DNA from 3 places in the Gracilibacillus sp. Marseille-QA3620 genome. Region 3 is predicted to be linked to each of the others. Evidence: riboswitches for the same ligand, from Rfam matches in the RefSeq annotation. Region 3 holds a riboswitch; each other region holds the start of a gene.
What was found. A riboswitch is a leader RNA that binds a small molecule or an ion and turns the genes downstream of it on or off. The one in region 3 is predicted to bind cobalamin.
Positions count from the first base shown of each region.

Region 1 (6,126 bases), 1.3 Mb from region 3:
GTAGCCATGGCCGCAATGATCGGTCTTGTACTATCAAAGGTCTTCATCGCAACTCTGAAGCCGCCTGAGCGCGCGCCCGTGCTCTGATAGGCTTCCTCTCCTCCGAGCAGATTTTCATCCGGAACAAAGCAATCTTCAAAGACCAGTTCTGCTGTCTCAGAAGCCCGCAGCCCCATCTTATCCGCAAGCCTCGTACAAGAGAATCCCGGCGTTCCCTTCTCTACAACGAATGCCCGGTGACCGGCTCTTCCAAGTGTCTTATCCACAGTCGCAAAGGCCACTACCCATGAGGCTCTCTTACCATTCGTAATGAAGATTTTTTGACCATTCAGGACATAGCCTCCATTTACCTTCACGGCGGTTGTCTGCAATCCAGATACATCCGAGCCTGCCTCCGGCTCCGTTAAAGCATATGCTCCCCATTTAGGCTCTTCATCTCTTGAGAAGATTGAAAGAAAACGCTCCTTCTGCTCCTTTGTACCGCTATGCTGAATCGGCGGGCCTCCAAGACCTGGTCCAGGCAATGTAAGAGCAATGGCGCAATCTCCCCATCCAAGCTCCTCTGAAGCAATCACGCCAAGCCGGTTTCCCTGCTTTTCCCGTTTCTTCTCCTCTTTTTCTTTCCTCTCAACATCTCCATCCTTCTCTCCAAAGGAAGACATACTGAGCGAGATTCCTAATTGATTGACTTTCTTCAGCCAATCATCCGGCACCCTCTTTTGTTCATCAGACAGCATAGAAATGGGACGGACTTCATTTTCGGCAAACCAATGGACAACATCCTTAACTTGGGCTTGATGTGGAGACAGTTCGTATGAAATCAACCGCTTCACTCCTTTCATCTTCATTCAGGAGCCAATCTCCTGCATACGCGTTTAAGTCATGCTCCTGCGCAAGCCATACCACTTGGGCCTGACCGTCTCTCATCCATTTCTCAACAGGGTGGTCTTGGACATATCCATGTCCCCCAAGAAGCTGTACAGCCGAATCTGTCACAAACCGGACAGCTCGATGAGCATTCTGCAGAGCTTGAATACTGTGGAATCCAGCATCATTGGCTCCAATGTCTATTTGCTTAGCCGCATATAGAACAAGATGGCGGGCAGCTTTGACATGAATCGCCATCTGAGCGACATTAAAGGATACCCCTTGAAACTTAGCGATTTCTGAGCCGAATGCCTTCCGGCTTGCGGTGTATTCCACCGTATAATCAAGCGCAGCAGAGATAACCCCTACCTCCTTCGCTGCCTCCATGACCCGAATTCGCCTCATAGCAGACTGAGCAAGCTTTCTCGCTTCTACCCCTCTAGCAATGACCGACTCCTTGGAAACGGTTACTTTTTTGAATGACAGGCTGGCAAACCCAGCGCTTAATAGACCTAATCGATAATCACCCTCTAAAGCCTTGAATGAATGATCGAGGCTGTTCTCAAGCAAGAGAATGACCTCTTCTCCATCCTGTGCTTTCCCGTGGATCAGCACATAGTCCGCATACTTCCCATTTCTAAGCGGAACAGTCTCGCCATCAATCAGATAGCCCTCTTCATGACGGCTGATGGACAGCTTTGGCTGGTTCGGATGGCAAAAGGCGATTGTTGGTACATTCCCAGCCTGACAAGCTTTCTTATAGGCAGCAAAAGCAGGATGTTTCTCCGCTTCTCTTATAAAGGCCCCTGACTCCCCTGCTCCTGGAAGTCCCTGTACGATGTCTAAATCCCCATAAGCTAATGCCTCCAAAATCTGTACCTGCGAGAGGACAGGAAGCTCTAATCCACCAAAGCTTTCCGGCAATTCAAGGGTATCCAGGCCAATTTCTTGCAGCTTCTTGATGATTTCCTCACTGACCTTACGATTCTTTTCCATTTCTCTTGCGGCCGGCCGAATCATTTTCAGGGCAAAATCTCGCGCCACTTGAATAAATGCGGCTTCCTCCTCACTCGGTTTGAATGAAACCAAGCCAAATCCCTCCTCACATATTAGTGATCGTTCGATAGATTGACGAACGCGCCTATGACAAGCCTGTTCAACAATCTGGCCATTTCCTCTATATGAAGGTCACTAGTTGTCTCCTTCACATGGCGAATCACCACCTCATTAATGGCGCCTACCATTGCCTGCGAGATAATGCGGATTTCTTCCTCTCTCACCTGTTCTGAAAACTCTTGATAGGCAAAGACAAAAATCAGGTCAGCAAAGCTTTGCATCGCTTCACGCCTGACTACCTCCACCTCCTCAGAAATACCAACTGATTCAAGCAGGATAAAATGAGCCACAGCAGGATTGGTAAAGCAGATTTGCAAATAGCGATAAATACCGGCATACGCTTTATAGCCAACTCTCGGCTCTTGCACAGCTGCCTTTTTGATTTCCAAGGCGATTTCATCAATTAAATCCTGGCAAAGAGCCACAACTAATGCTTCCTTGCTCGAAAATTGCTGATAGAAGGTCGTTTTGGATACATGGGCAGCTTCAACAATCTCGAGAACAGAGGTATTCTTAAAACCCTTTAAAGCAAAGAGCTTTAAGGCAGAATACAGCATCTTATCCTTCGCTTCTTTCGGAAGTTCCTTCATTAGCAGCATCTTGATCATTCCATTCTGTTATGAGAGTACGAGTACGTATTGGTACTATCTTAACCCAGTAATTGGGACTTTTCAATAAAATTAACAGAAAATTTAAATAATAGTTTTCGACAAAAAAAGAGCTGGACAGCTTTCTTAATGAAAGCCTTCCAACTCTTTTATCTTATTTATACACATCCGGGTAGACTGCCTTCGCAATCTCCTTTAATCCATCAATTAAGCGAGGACCTGGTCTCGTGACCGTATCGCTGTTCACATCATAAACTTCCTTCTTCTTCACAGCATTTACTTCAGACCAGCCGCTTCTAGCGTAAACCTGCTCTTGTGGATTATCGATATAATAACCATATGTAGTGATGATAACATCAGGATCCCTTTCAATGACCGTTTCCTCACTCATCGTTACCCAGCCTTCTTGGTCGGCTGCAATATTTTCTGCCCCAATGATCTCGAGCATTTCGTTCATAAATGTGCCGCTTCCCGTTGTATATAAATCCGGTGAGGCCGATACTTCAATCCATACCTTCTTCGTTTCCTTCACCTCAGCCGCTTTCTCTTTAATGGCTGCTATCTCTTCTTTCATTTCAGCGATGATTTCTTCGCCTTCCGCCTCTTTACCAGTTGCCTTTGCAATCAGCTCCATTGTCTCATAGGCACCTTCAATAGAATTTGCATCTGGGACAACAACGACATCTATCCCAGCTGATTGAAGCTGTTGTATGATATCTTTATCATTTGTCCCTTGAGAGGCTGAAAATAAAGCAAGATCAGGATTAAGCTCCAATAATTTCTCCACATTCACCTCAATGCCGCCTAGCTTTGTTTTCTCAGAAACAGACTCAGGATAATTATCATAATCAGATACCCCGACAATTTCATCCTCAAGCCCTAATGCATACGCTGTTTCAGTATTGCTCGGAAGCAAGGAGACAATACGCTCAGGCTTATCTTTGATCGTAATCTCTTCTCCTGTTCCATCCTTCACCGTTACTGGAAATGCGCTTTCTGTACTTTCACTGGAGTTCTTGCTCTCGTTTTCATTCTCTGATGTACCGCCGCAAGCAGTAAGAACAATGGATAAGGCCATCAAGAAGGCCAATATACCGGCAAATCTCTTCTTCATTAACACGAATAATTCCCCTCCTCTAAAGTGAAACTTCCATCATCGAGGATTTCTAAACCTCAATGACAGTTAGTTTAAGCAATCCGGCATTTACGGACAATGGTTCTTATGCTCCTCGATTTTCCTTTGCGCTTTTAGCCGTGGAGCCCTTTCTGTCTGTTAATGCGGAATCAAATCTTCAGCCACATAAAAAGCCTTAGCTTCAATACGAAGCTAAGGCGGCATTCCAGTAATAGAAGCATAGAATCAGTCGCCCTATTCTTCCCACCGAAAAATAGAATTCAAGTACATAGAGCAGGTTTCCTGGCTTACGCTTATCTTGTTTAACCTGATTCCGCCTTCCCGTATTCAATAATGAACCAGTGGCATGAGTGAATCAGTTTATATGCGTTTACAGTAGCGGGGGCTGCACCGGACTTGCACCGGTTTCCCTATTATCCTTGTTTTCATCAAGGCACTCTATTACGGATTATATGGTTGTATCTCTAATCATATCCTCAATTGGATAAATTCTCAATAGCCGAATCATCCTCTTCTGCATCATAATGCTCTCGGCAAAAAGTAAGGACAGCTGTCTCTTCGTCTTCTTCTAATTCAAAGTCGAGCACATTTTTCGTTTCATTTTCAATGAATTCATATTTGCTGATTCGTTCCTTCTCTTCATCCTTTAAGAAAATAACGCGCAGCATAACACCGTTCTCGCTATATAATTCATCATCCTCCGGAACATCGAGCTCAAGAAAGAATTCATACCGTTCGCCGGTTAAAATTCCAAATGGATCGTCCAATCTTTCCACTGTATAGCCTTCAATCTTTAACATTCAATCAAACCTTTCATCCATAACTATTTCATATTATACATATTTGTTCGACATTTTAACCACTTTTTGTTTCTATGCATTAATCATTTCTGCATATTCTTCATGCATTTTCCCTAAACTATTCGAGAAACCCTGATGACTTAGGAGAACAAAATGCGAAAATTAATTGTACTTTCCTTATTAGCTCTTCTTCTGCTTCCAAATGAAGCTCTTGCCAAAACAGCCTATTTAAGCTTTGATGACGGCCCATCCAATATCACTGAACCAATCATGGATATCCTTGATCTCCATGATGTGAAGGCAACTTTCTTCGTTACCGGTACGAAAGAAAAATCACACCATTATTTATACAAGGAAATGGTGAAACGTGGTCATGCTCTTGGACTTCATTCCTATTCGCACAAGTATTCATCTATTTACCGGTCAAAGGCATCTTTCTATGCGGATATTGAACGGCTGGAGGAATTCTTGAAGAAAGAAGTCGGTTCCTCTCCAAATATATTACGCTTTCCCGGCGGTTCAAATAATTACATCAACCGGCAATATGCCGGTACTAATTTGATGCCAATCCTTAAGGAGGAAGGCAAGAAACGCGGTTATGTATTTTTTGATTGGAATTGTGATGCAAATGATGCGATTAACCCTCCGGTTCCCGAAAAGAAAATTACAGCTGGGATTATGAATTCAATCAATGGACAAGAAAATTTATATATCCTGCTCCATGATTTCAATGGGAATACAACCGTTGTAGATGGACTGCCTGAAATTATCCGCCGTTTGAAGCATAAAGGCTACACATTTAAGGTGATGGATGAGACAACACCTCCTCTTGAGTTTTAAAGACGAACAAAAAGCCCATCTCACATTTTATTAGGGATGGGCTTTTTGTTCACTCGTCTTATTCAACGACCAGGTATTTTCCGTGCTCCATATTGATAACATAATCAGGCTTTGGCGGCTTTCCGCCATGCTCCTTGATTTTCGCCTTATGGCCTGCGATATGCTCAGGGCTCTTCTCCCAGGCCTTCCATGCTTCCTCTGATTCCCATCGAACCAGCATAACCACTTCCTCTTCCCCGCGTGCTGCTTTCTTCACTAACAGCTCACGCCCGATGAATCCTTCACGCTGTTCCACTAAGGATGGTCCTTGTCCAGGCTTTTTCTTAAAGCGCTCAAGTATCTTGTCTGCATTTCCTTCTGTCACTGTCCACTTACGGATTTGTACAAACATGATTCTCACTCCTGTCCCATTTAGTTAAAAAGAGCATGTCCCTTTGAGACATGCTCCATATTAATGAAATTATTTAAGCTCATTTAAGATTTCATCAAGTTTATCTGCTTCTGTTGTTACACCATTGCTTGAGAAGTACCAGTTAACACCGTCAAGATAGACGATTTTTCCTTCTTTATAAGCACGTGTTTTTTTGATGATATCATTTTCAATATCTTTTTTGATTGTCTCTACATCAGAAGCTGTACGGTCAATGATGAGCAACACCTCTGGGTCAACGGAAAGGACAGATTCATAAGAGAAATCGGAACCATGTGATGAAGCATCGATTTCAGTTGTTGCCGGCTTAAATCCAAAGTCATTATAAAC
Region 1 is NZ_CM143102.1:3,543,786-3,549,911, forward strand. Features, by position in the region: gene ACY8DX_RS17890 (acyl-CoA dehydrogenase family protein) at 1-824, opposite strand, end outside; gene ACY8DX_RS17895 (acyl-CoA dehydrogenase family protein) at 784-1,956, opposite strand; gene ACY8DX_RS17900 (TetR/AcrR family transcriptional regulator) at 1,977-2,591, opposite strand; gene ACY8DX_RS17905 (ABC transporter substrate-binding protein) at 2,746-3,705, opposite strand; cobalamin riboswitch at 3,982-4,182, opposite strand; gene ACY8DX_RS17910 (DUF6509 family protein) at 4,203-4,526, opposite strand; gene ACY8DX_RS17915 (polysaccharide deacetylase family protein) at 4,680-5,366, shown strand; gene ACY8DX_RS17920 (antibiotic biosynthesis monooxygenase family protein) at 5,425-5,757, opposite strand; gene ACY8DX_RS17925 (siderophore ABC transporter substrate-binding protein) at 5,827-6,126, opposite strand, start outside.
Region 1: it holds a riboswitch for cobalamin, as region 3 does, so the genes downstream of both, ACY8DX_RS17905 (ABC transporter substrate-binding protein) here and ACY8DX_RS11510 (anaerobic ribonucleoside triphosphate reductase) in region 3, are expected to answer to the same signal.

Region 2 (6,126 bases), 1.6 Mb from region 3:
GACATAAAGTTTTGTTCAATTTTGAGCATGTATTGGAGTCCTGAACAAGCTGGGACATCGATGCTGCTATACAGGAAGAAATGAAAACATGGATTGTCATTGGAGGCTGAAGCAATGAGTATAAGTGAAACTGCGCATAAGAATCATGAAAAGCTCTTTCCGGAACGTCAATCAACCTGGAAGGTCACCGACCCTGAGCTGCTAGAGATCTTTGAGAACTTTGCCTTTGATGAGGTGATGGAGCATGGGAAGCTGGATGAAAAGACAAGAATGCTGGTTATCCTTGCTTCCTTGATTGCTCAGCAAACCTTAAGTGAATACAAGACCATGCTGGAGGCAGCCTTGAATGTCGGCGTAAAGCCGATTGAGGTAAAGGAGCTTGTCTATCAGTCGGTACCTTATTGCGGATTTGCTAAAGTAGTGGATTTCATCGACTCTACGAATGAAATCTTAATCAAGCGCGGCATTGAACTGCCATTGAAGCGGCAGGCAAAGGTCACGAGGGAGACGCGCTATGAGAAAGGGTTTGCCTTGCAGAAGGAAATCTTCGGGGATGAAGCGATTGAAACGATGTACCGGAATTGCCCGGATAATCAGCTGCCTATTCAGCGCTTTTTATCGGATAATTGCTTTGGAGATTATTACACCCGCCAAGGCTTGGATTTGCCAATGAGGGAATTGCTTACTTTCTCGATGATCCTTTCACTCGGCGGATGTGAGCCGCAGGTGAAGGGACATATTCAAGGAAATGCCAATGTCGGCAATGATAAAGAAATGCTATTTGATGTCATTGTGCAGCTGCTTCCTTATCTCGGTTATCCGCGGACATTGAATGCGATTCGCTGCTTGAATGAGGCTTTGCCTGATGAACAGTAATTCGTAACCACATATTTGAGAATGGAGATGGACATATGATGAAAGCATTGATTGTTTATTTCACTCGAAGCGGGAATACGGAAACCGTTGCTCATACTATTGCGAAGGAGACAGGGGCGGATACCTTTCATCTGCGGCCGGCCTTTTCTTATTCTTATGATTACGAGGAGTGTGTGGAGGAAGCGACTAGAGAATATGACCGCCATGCGCGTCCGCTTTTAGCATCTGTTCCTGAGAATATGGATCAATATAATGTGGTGTTCATCGGGTACCCTATCTGGATGGGAACCATGCCGATGGCCATGTTCACATTCCTTGAAGAAACAGACTTTTCCGGTAAGCGGATCATTCCATTTTGTACTCATGGCGGCAGCGGCTTAGGCCATAGTGAACAGGATATTGTGAAGCTCTGTCCAGAGGCGACCGTGCTAAAGGGTATCGCAATTGATGGACAACATGCGGGGTCAAGTGCGTACAAAATCGAAGAATGGCTGCACAGACTTGGGGTTGAAACCATCAGTCATCGCCGGGTTTGATTTCATTGAAGAATGAGGAAGGCTCTCTGCTTGCTTAAGCAGGGAGCTTTTTGCTAGGGGGGATTTGTCAGGAGGCAGCCCTGATGACGCTGTTTTGGTTCGTGGGTAGTTCGAAGGGCGTATGGTTTCGCCTATGCACTCGGTTTATCGCTCATCCCGCATGATTATCGCCCATACCGAATAATTTTCGCCCATACTATCGGATTATCGCTCATAAAGCTTAGATTTCGCCCATAAATGAAATGATTTCGCCCTTAAAACGCGCGAAAGAAAAAGAAGGCCAATTACAGCAGAAAGAGTCAAAATGGACAAGTTCGGGGTGTTTTTGCAGGAAATCATCTCCTTTCAGCTGGAAATCTGTCAGAAAGCAAACAAAAAGCCAGGCAATCCGCCTGGCCTAAACGTTCACTCTTTTAATGAAGAGGGAGGCAACGAAGCCTATAATGGTGATGACGACAAGGAAACTGAAGGCATATTGCACACCGGCAATCAAGGCTTCGGCGACGATGTTCTCACCCGCGGCTTCACCGCTTATCATGTAGTTGTGCTGGCCTTTTGTGAGCAGGCTGACAGAAACGGCGGTGCCGAGTGCGCCGGCTATTTGCATGAGGGTATTTACGATGGCGGTTCCATCGGGATAATATTTGCGCGGCAGCTGATTTAGGCCGTTCGTCTGCGATGGACTGCTGATCATGGTGACACCGATGATTAAGCCAATATGGAGCAGGATGAAAGCGGCAATCGAGATATCACGGGAAATACCTGAAAATAAAAATGTTGTCACAATGAGCAGCGCAAATCCCGGAATAACGAGCCATTTTGGTCCATATTTATCCATGAGACGGCCGATGACGACAGACATGATACCATTACAAGCTTCAGCTGGAAGTAAGATGAGCCCGGCAATCAATCCCGTTATTGCTAGTCCTGTTTTGAGAAACATCGGCAGCAGGATGGCCTGAGACATGATAATCATATGGCCGACGAAGACTGCGAAAAGGCCGAATACATACATAGGATATTTCAATACGCGCAGGTTCAAGAGAGGCTGCTCAATCTTGAATTGACGTTTGGAGAAGATGATAAGGGCAGTGAAACCAATCAAGATAGGCAGGATGACCTCTGTACTGACAAATTCTCCGCTGCCCTCGCCGGCTATGCTGAAGCCGAAGACGATCCCGCCGAATCCTAGGCTTGAAAGCAGGAAGGACGGGATATCAAATTTCAGTTTCCTTGGTACTGTGACGTTTTGCACGACCTTCCAGCCGAATGCGAGCAGGAGGAGAAAGATCGGCAAGGTTGTCCAGAAAATATAATGCCAGGTGAAATATTCAGTAATAAACCCGGAAAAGCTCGGCCCGAATGCTGGACCACAAAGGATGACCAGGCTCATAATGCCCATGACAGTCCCACGTCTTTTAGGGGGGAAAATCAATAGGAGAATATTAATCATGAGCGGCATTAAGATTCCGAGTCCGCTTGCTTGAATGATACGAGCAAGCAAAAGCAGACTGAAGGCTGGTGCCAGAGCGGCAACAAACGTCCCGAGTGAAAGCAAGGAGAGGGCGGTTATGTATAGCTGCCTTGTCGTATATGTTTGATTTAAATAGGCTGATAGAGGGACAAGAATCCCCATAACGAGCAAGAATCCTGTTGTGAGCCACTGTGCGGTGGCTGTTGAGATTTGGAAATCAGCCATGATTTCTGTGTAAGCCATATTTAAGGCTGTTTCGTTCAATAACCCTGTAAAGGCCGATAAAAGCAGAGCGGCCATAATGAGGGCTGGCTTTATATGTTGATTCGGTATTGTTTGATTCAATCGATTACGCTCCTCTAAGCTCAGGTGAAGGTGCTTTGTACATTAGTATAAGCACTTTTTCTGAAAATAAATATGGTGTCATAATAAATGAATCCTTTCATAGGAGCAATAATCCTTCTGTTTGGTATCACGCTTTATTTTTGATTATTCAAAAAATAGATAACAATCAATTCCTTTTTATGGTATAGTCTCTTTATATTGTTATTTCACAATCGAATAGCGTGTAAGAATTGGTGCCAAACGAATAGTTTGGCTTAAAAGGGAAGTACGGTGAAAGTCCGTCGCTGTCCCGCAACTGTAAATCGGAGTATATCGCAAAAAACCACTGCCACTTGAGCGGGAAGGTGCGATTAAAGTGCGTTGATGATGAGCCAGGAGACCTGCCAATTCCAGTACACACCAATACCTACGTGGAAATAGGAGGTGAAGCGTGCCGGATTGTTTCGGACACTGTACGAATCATAGGGATTAGGGCATGCTTGCCTTTCTTTATGCTGCGAACAATTAACAGCCATCTTCCAGGAGGGAGAGGGCTTTTGATGTTTTCTGAAAAACGATACAAGGGGAGGAGCTCGTAGGATGAAATGGACACGCACAGTCATCGGTTATCCGTATATTGGTGAGGATCGGGAATGGAAGAGATGCTTAGAGGCTTTTTGGAGGGGAGAGGTATCAGAGGAAACGTTTCTTGATCAGCTGAAGCAAATACGCTTATCCAGGCTGAAGAGGCAGATGGAGCTTGGAATCGATGTCATGACTGTTGGAGATTTCACGCTGTATGACCGGATGCTCGATACGGCGTTTATGTTTGGGATGATTCCAGCCCGTTATTCTGATGTAAGCAGATTATCGAATCTCTCCCTTTATTATGCCATGGCAAGGGGAGAAAAAGGGGCCGTTGCTTGTGAAATGACGAAATGGTTCAACACAAATTATCACTATATTGTTCCTGAATATGATGGCCAGGAACTTTACATAACGAACAATCGTCTACTTGATTGGTTCAAGGAGGCGAGAGATGAGCTTGGCGTTGTGACGAAACCGACGATGATTGGGCCGTATACCTTCATCAAACTTGCAAAGGGCTATGATGATTGGGAGGCATTGGCAGAACAGCTTATTCCGCTGTACAGCCAGGTGATTGCAGAGCTGATTAAGGAGGGTGCTGAATGGGTGCAGCTTGAGGAGCCAGCCTTGGTGCTGACATTGGATGAAGAGGAAGTAGCCTTCGTGAAATCGATTTATGAGAAGCTGGCTGCTGAAAAAACAGCGGGAAACATTATGCTGCAAACATACTTTGAAGGTTTATCAGTCTATGAGGAGTTGATTCATCTCCCTGTAGATGGAATTGGTCTTGATTTTGTTTCCGGCTATCTGCAAAATATGACCTCCATGAAGCAATTTGGGTTCCCCGCTGAAAAGGTGCTTGCCATCGGTATTGTGGATGGGCGCAATATATGGAAGGCTGATTTGGTGGAGAAGGCCGAATTGATCCAGTCCATCCTTGGAGTATTCAAAGCTGCGGAAGTATGGGTCCAGCCTTCCTGCAGTTTGCAGCATGTACCGGTATCCGCTTCGACGGAGCAGAAAATGGACGGGAATATTAAAGGGCTGCTCGCATTTGCTGATGAGAAAATCAAGGAAATTGATCAGCTTGTTACGTACTTTGAGAAGCCAGGGATAGTTCTTGGCGGAAATAGGAGAGCGGTGCAGCCGGCTGTCACAGGGGTGACTCTTGAATCAGAGGACTTTAAACGATCTTCACCCTATCCTGTTCGCCGAGATATTCAAGCGCAGAAGCTTAACCTGCCGATTTTCCCGACGACAACCATTGGCAGCTTCCCGCAGTCAAAGGAAGTGAAGGAAACGCGTAAGGCTTGGCGAGATAAGATTATTTCCGATGAATCCTATGAAGCGTTTATTGCACGTGAGACCGAGCGGTGGATTCGCATACAAGAGGATTTAGAACTTGATGTGCTTGTGCACGGAGAGTTTGAACGGACAGATATGATTGAATATTTCGGAGAGAAGCTTGATGGCTTTGCCTTGAGTGAAAAGGCATGGGTGGTCTCTTATGGGTCTCGCTGCGTGAAGCCGCCTATCATTTATGGAGACGTGAAGTGGCTTGAGCCGATGACCTTGAAGGAGACGGCTGCTGCGCAAGCGATGACCGAGAAGCCGGTGAAGGGAATGCTGACTGGTCCTGTGACTATCTTAAACTGGTCCTTTGTCCGAGATGATATCCCGCGCAAGGATGTTGCTAATCAGCTTGCCCTTGCCCTTCGTAAGGAAATCGACTGCCTTGAGCAAGCCGGAATTACTATTATTCAGGTGGACGAACCGGCTTTAAGAGAAGGACTGCCCCTTCGAAGGGCGGATTGGCAGGAATACCTGACATGGGCAATCCCATCCTTCCGCCTTGCAACATCAGGTGTCCAAGATGAAACGCAAATCCATACACATATGTGCTACTGTGATTTCCATGATTTTGTGAAGCCGATTGAAGCGCTCGATGTTGATGTAATCTCCATTGAGACATCAAGAAGCCATGGCGAATTCATTCAATCTTTACAGCATACGCCCTATGAAAAGGGAATCGGATTAGGGGTGTATGATATTCATAGCCCGCGTATTCCATCTACAGAGGAAATGCTTGAAATTATGCAGGATAGCCTCGAGGTGCTTGAACTAAGTCAATTCTGGGTTAATCCTGATTGCGGGCTGAAGACAAGGAGGGAGGAGGAAACGGTTGCCTCGCTCCGCCATATGGTCAGTGCTGCCAAGCAATTGAGAAGCTTTATTAAGATGAGACAATATTAACCGATAATAAGGACGCTCCCTGTACTTTTTCGTGTACAGTGGGTGTCTTTTTTCTTGGGTAGGAAAAATTAATTC
Region 2 is NZ_CM143102.1:3,841,447-3,847,572, reverse strand. Features, by position in the region: gene ACY8DX_RS19360 (carboxymuconolactone decarboxylase family protein) at 115-876, shown strand; gene ACY8DX_RS19355 (flavodoxin) at 912-1,412, shown strand; gene ACY8DX_RS19350 (DHA2 family efflux MFS transporter permease subunit) at 1,810-3,186, opposite strand; cobalamin riboswitch at 3,446-3,633, shown strand; gene metE (5-methyltetrahydropteroyltriglutamate--homocysteine S-methyltransferase) at 3,811-6,051, shown strand.
Region 2: it holds a riboswitch for cobalamin, as region 3 does, so the genes downstream of both, metE (5-methyltetrahydropteroyltriglutamate--homocysteine S-methyltransferase) here and ACY8DX_RS11510 (anaerobic ribonucleoside triphosphate reductase) in region 3, are expected to answer to the same signal.

Region 3 (6,126 bases):
CAATTTTTGCATTGAACATAAGTAGCGTCAATCAGCTTGAAGGCTTCTTCCTGGCTTGGAGAGGATAATACATATTCCACATTCTCCATGTGCTTGTTCTTGAAATGATACAAATATAATGGCTGCTTGATTAGGGTCTTTAATCCAGCAATTCTCTCAAGATCCCGCTCAAAGCGTTCAAGCTTTTTTAAGGTATGCTTTTTATTTTCTATCATACCATCCACATCACCCAAATCATGAACAACCGTTTTTGTCTCCCCGTGCTTAAAGACAACACGTGTAACACATGTAGGACTATCAGGGATAATTTCCCTCGATGAGTGATAAGTAAAATTCTTATAATCAAATGATAGTAATAAATCCTCTAATTTCTTCAAGCGCGGGCTGCTGATCGTAAATTTATGTTCTCCTAAAAAAGATACATTCTTCTCACCGTTCCAAAATACTCTGCCGTCTGATTGAATGGTTGATTGATATATCGGGGAGTTTCCTATACATGAAGTACGGGAAATGGAAATCTCTTTAAACAACTTAATTGCAGCCTCCTTGAAAGAATCATGCCAATAATTCGTTATAAATAAAATTTCTGTTCAAAATAATATCTTTGTAACAACAATAAAATAATTGTAACATTTTTCCTTCGTTTTATCATAAGGCAATCTCTCTATTAATTAAAGCACTTTATTCCCTATTCTCACCATAAAAATCCCTCTTTTTCCCAAAACAGTACCTTTGTATGATTCCCATGCATGAACAATGACATATAGAGACATACTAAAAAAGGCTGCTCCCTCATACGGGGTGTGAGCCAAGAACGTATCCAACTGACGAGGTGATTAGACTTGAGTTACAGAAACGAATTAGATTCGCACTCTTCCCTTTTTCACCATAACTGGACAAGAAGGAAGCGCTCAAAGTCACAGGTCAACGGACATACGATGATGTCTCAGACCAATATCATTTTGAGAAGTAACGCAAAGGCTCACCGCTGGTAAAGGATGCTTTCAAAACGAAAAAGACACCCAAAACGGGTGTCTTTTTCGCTTCATCAGACAGACTGCAAATGAATGATTCGCTGATTAGAGCTTCCTCTAAACAGCAGCTTCGGATCCCTTTTCTCCAGTTCAAACCTGCCGTCAACCAATACGTCACAATATTTAAGAACATTCTGGCAGGCAGGATTGGGATGGGTGAGGAGTTCGTCATGTGTATAGCCGCTGTATATCCAAATGTTCTTGCCCGACTCCTTCAGCCTCATGACCAGATATTGAAGTTCATCGGCCTGCATAAAAGGCTCTCCCCCTGAGAATGTAACATCTGTCAGAGGATTGGACATAACCTCCTCATAGATATCATCAATGGTCATGTCTCGACCATTCTCCCGATTCCAGCTTGAGGGATTATGACATCCCTTACAGAAATGAAGGCAGCCCGCAAAAAACACAACTGTTCTCAAGCCTTCCCCATCCACAATGCTGTCATGGATGATATTCATCACCTTCATCATCCGTGCTTCACTCTGTTTCTTTCTTCTGCACGTTTAGCCGGGTTCCATTTACTCATATCCCCTACCAAGTAACCGGTGATTCTTCTAATCCGTTCAATATCCTCTTCGTTCTCATTGCCGCAATGAGGGCAAGTATCCTGAATATACCCTTTATAATTGCATTTTAAGCAACGGTCAACTGGATGGTTAATAGAACCATAACCGATTTTGTAATGAGCCATCGCACGAATAATTTGGTCGAGTGCCTTCAAATTATTCTTAGGGTCCCCGTCAATTTCCACATAGGTGATATGTCCGCCATTACAGTAAGCATGGAATGGCGCTTCCTTACGGATCTTATCGAGTGACTTGATTGGAAAATGGACTGGAATATGGAATGAATTTGTGTAATATTCACGGTCTGTAATATCTTTTATACTGCCGAATTCAAGACGGTCTTTCTTCACGAATTTTCCGCTAAGTCCCTCTGCTGGCGTTGCAATTAAGGAATAATTCAAATCATAGGTCTCTGCTGCCTTATCCGCCTTCTCCCTCATGAAGCGGATAATATCAAGGGCAAGCTCGTAGGATTCTTCACTTTCACCATGATGGAAACCAGTCAAGGCTTTCACACATTCTGCAAGCCCGATGAATCCGAACGCGAGTGAACCTTGTTTCAGGATTTCCTTAAGCTGATCATCCTCGTTTAATTCTTCTGCTCCTTTCCAAACTCCTTGTGTATACAGGAATGGGAAGTGACGCACTTGTTTCGCAGCTTGGTATAGATAACGCTCATAAAGCTGAACTATGGCAAGATCGCACATGTCATCTAGTCGACGATAGAAATCCTCTAGCGTATTGGACAGGAGCGCCAGCTTAACTAAGTTAATGGATGTGAAGGAAAGATTGCCACGCCCAATACTGTTCTCAACACCATGTCTATTGCCCATCACCCTTGTACGGCATCCCATATAGGCTACCTCTGATTCATGTGTGCCATCATAATATTGCTTATTAAACGGGCTGTCAATGAAGCTGAAATTCGGGAATAAACGTTCAGCAGTCGTTTCCAGGGCCAATAAGTAAAGGTCATAGTTAGGGTCATTCTCATTGAAGTTAACCCCTTCCTTCACTTTAAAGATTTGAATTGGGAAGATTGGTGTTTCCCCATTGCCAAGCCCGGCTTTTGTTGCCAGCAAAAGATTTTTAATAAGCATCCGCCCTTCTTTCGTTGTATCTGTTCCATAGTTCACAGACACAAACGGCACCTGTCCGCCCCCGCGTGAATGCATGGAATTGCAATTATGTACGAAGGCTTCACAAGCTTGATATACGGTATTCTCCGTTTCCTCCCAAGCGATTTGCTCTATCGTTTCTTTGCTCCAATCACTTGGATAGGCTTCTAAGCGCTTTACATGCTTCTCATAGGTTTTACGGACAAATGGAGCAAGATCAGCATCAAACATCGGGAATGACTGACCGCCATGCTGCATATTTTGGTTTGCTTGCAATATGATAGAGGCCAGCGCCATTGCACTTGATATATCCTTAGGCGGACGCATGCTTCCATGACCGGTGTCAAATCCCTTCGTAAGCATTTGTCCAAGAGGAATTTGACAGCAGGTTGTTGTCCCCGTCGGCATAAAATCCAAATCATGCGGATAAAGCAAATTAGCTTCAATTGCCTTTTTTACTTCCTCAGATAATAGGTTTTCTCTCGCAAAAAAGCGTGCAGACTCACTGGCGAATTTCCCCATCTGCCCCATTGGAGTAGACGCATTCATATTTGCATTCTCATTGACTAATTCAGGATTCGTCAAATGAACAATTTCATTAAATGAGCTCAATAATTCCTCAACAGACTGAGTTTCCGCCAACGTTTTTTCTATACACACCTTACTCATATCAATACGCCTCCCAAATAAAAAATCCCATCACCTCTATCTTCAGGCAATGGGATTGGATTTGCATAAAAATGAATATACTCTTCATTTGCTGCTACTATCCACCTTCATTGCTCCCGATAAAGGCAAAACGATTGCTCGATAAGGCAGGTCTCCTGACTCATGCTTCCCTTTACTCTAAGCCCTTCCCATGAAGTCTCTTCACAGTGGATTACTTATTTCATCAGCATTCACAGTTGCGGGTACAGTTCCGGATTTTAACCGAATTCCCTATTAAGCCATAAATGGCGCCTTAACTGCACTTAATCAATATCTTGTATTTGTGTTTTTATTCACAAACTATATCTTGTATATAAGATTATATAACTATCTAAAGAAAATAGCAAAGGACATATTTTTCCTAACCACGTGGTAATTGTTGCAGGATATAGTTGATGGTTTCCTCCGAGTCGAGTCTGACCGCTACATAAGGCGGATCAACATTTCTATTCGCTTCAATCGGGATGCCCAGCCATAAGAAACGGCGATCAATACAGATCATGCTGAATGGAGGTCCCTCCTGTATATGAAGATCCGGGTCTAAATAAGGATGCTCCTCTTTTGAATAGAGAGCTAATTTCGCACGAGCTGGTCTTGTGGTCAGTGCTTGTGCAAGCTCCTTCGATAAAATACAGCGATTAGGAAGCGATAGAATAATTTGACTCTGAGCCTCTTTTACATCATTCAGCACATCATCTAGTTTGCGGGCATACATCCATTTAAGCTTTGGATGAGGATGCTTGATCCATTTTCCAATTTGGTCCATCCCGACCGTCTTATTGTGCTGAAGCTGGAAATCAATGAATTGATGCAAGGTTTTATATCTCGGAATCGTATTCTTCAAGAAATTCACATCACTGACATGAATAAGCTTGCCTTTTGTCCTTGTGATTGCCACATTCAATAGACGCTCACTCTCTTTACCCGTTAAGAGCATACCAGCTCTTCTCTCTGGATACGAGTCGACCGTATCAAAGATCATCAGTTCCCTCTCGCTCCCCTGGAAACGATGCACAGTTGCGGCCATAAACGCACCTGCCCCATACTGCTCCGGATAAAAGTCTTGAAGAAGCTTCTCCATCAAGATGGCTTGAGCCCTGTATGGTGTCACATACCCGATTGATTTGCTTCCGCCCTGGTAGGCTTCATGAAGCAGCTGCAGAGAAAGCAGGGCATGCATGATATTCATCCTTGACCCTGAGGTGCCCCCGCTAAAACAATGCTCACCAGTAAAGCTCGCATCTAACAGAATGGAAGCCGCTTGTTCGAACGGCGCCCGGGCCACAATCTCTTCCCGGCTCTTCTGCACGCTTGGATGATCTCCGACAAGGGAATTATATAAATATTGATTCGTAAAAGCAGATATATCCGGATGCATCCTTCTTTGTTCCTTCAAGAGGAATAGATGTGGATGCAATACGCCGCCGCTCGCAATATCAGCGACACCAGCACGGTGGAATATATCCTCCCGCAGCCATGTATCAACAAGCTGCCCCCTTGATGCTGCAATCGGCGGCAGCTGTTTGAAATCTCCGCAAACAATCGCTCTTTTTGCCATACTTACGGCAAAGGCAATCTGCGGGATAAACGCCATGCTCGCCTCATCTACAATGACAAGGTCATATTCCTGCTCAAATATGACAGGATCATTGGCCGCCTTTGCAAGCGTTGTTCCGATAATGGAAGCCTCCTTGACGAGCTTCATCTCCTGCTTACGAATTCTGTCAAGAATACGCCCAAGCTTCTGTTCAAGCTCTAGAAGCTGTTGTGAGTCCCTGACACTGAACGATTGGGAGAGATCCTTCTTCAAGAGACGCTTCTCCTCGGTAATCCGATCTTTATCAGACAGCAAACCTGCATCCTGGTCAGCAAGCAATTGTGACGGCAGAATGTCTCCATGCATCAATAACCCGTCACCTGCCTGGTTTCCGTAGCGCAATAGATCGCCAGTACGAAACTTATCCGCCTTCTTAATGAAGGCAGCCATCTCCCCAAGCAGTACATCTACTGCTTGGTTACTGTGCGAAAGCACCAATACTCTCTTATCCTTAAAATATTTATTTGCAGCTGTTCTTGCCAGCGTATATGTCTTCCCTGTTCCCGGCGGTCCCCAGACAAAGGTTACCGGATTGTATTTCGAACGCTGAAACAGCTCCTGCACAGCCGTTTTGCTATCAGTGCGCGTCCTCTTATCCGGAAAATCGGGATTCATCAGCCTCTTGACTCGGCTGCGCTTCCGTTTACTCTTCTTAATATCATCTAACCGTTCAATCAATTGCTCTAAAAGCTCCCATGGATCATGGGAAATAAAGGCCTCATCAATTAGATCCCCAATGGATTGATCCAAAGAAACTAATAGAGTATTTCCCTCAGCCGACAGCACACGAGCATCGTATTTGCTCCCATCCCGCTCGAGCCGGGCAACTGTGCCAATGGGAATCTTCAGTGGTGACATCGTCTCAAAATAATACGTATATGTGTCGCCTGATTGAATCTGATTCCCATTCATAAGTACATATTTATGGCTGCCATATTTTTTTAAATGGCCTATCTCCTGTGACAGGGCTTCCTGCCATTGGGTAATATATTCTTTCGTTGAAATAGAAGTTGAAGTAATCACTAGTCCTATCCTCTTATCCGCATCAATTTTGTTCTCAATTCGATTACTATACCATACAAATATATGTTCTGGGAACA
Region 3 is NZ_CM143102.1:2,272,528-2,278,653, forward strand. Features, by position in the region: gene ACY8DX_RS11495 (DUF6438 domain-containing protein) at 1-530, opposite strand, end outside; gene ACY8DX_RS11500 (YpzG family protein) at 843-995, shown strand; gene nrdG (anaerobic ribonucleoside-triphosphate reductase activating protein) at 1,049-1,504, opposite strand; gene ACY8DX_RS11510 (anaerobic ribonucleoside triphosphate reductase) at 1,504-3,390, opposite strand; cobalamin riboswitch at 3,519-3,699, opposite strand; gene ACY8DX_RS11515 (DEAD/DEAH box helicase) at 3,791-6,049, opposite strand.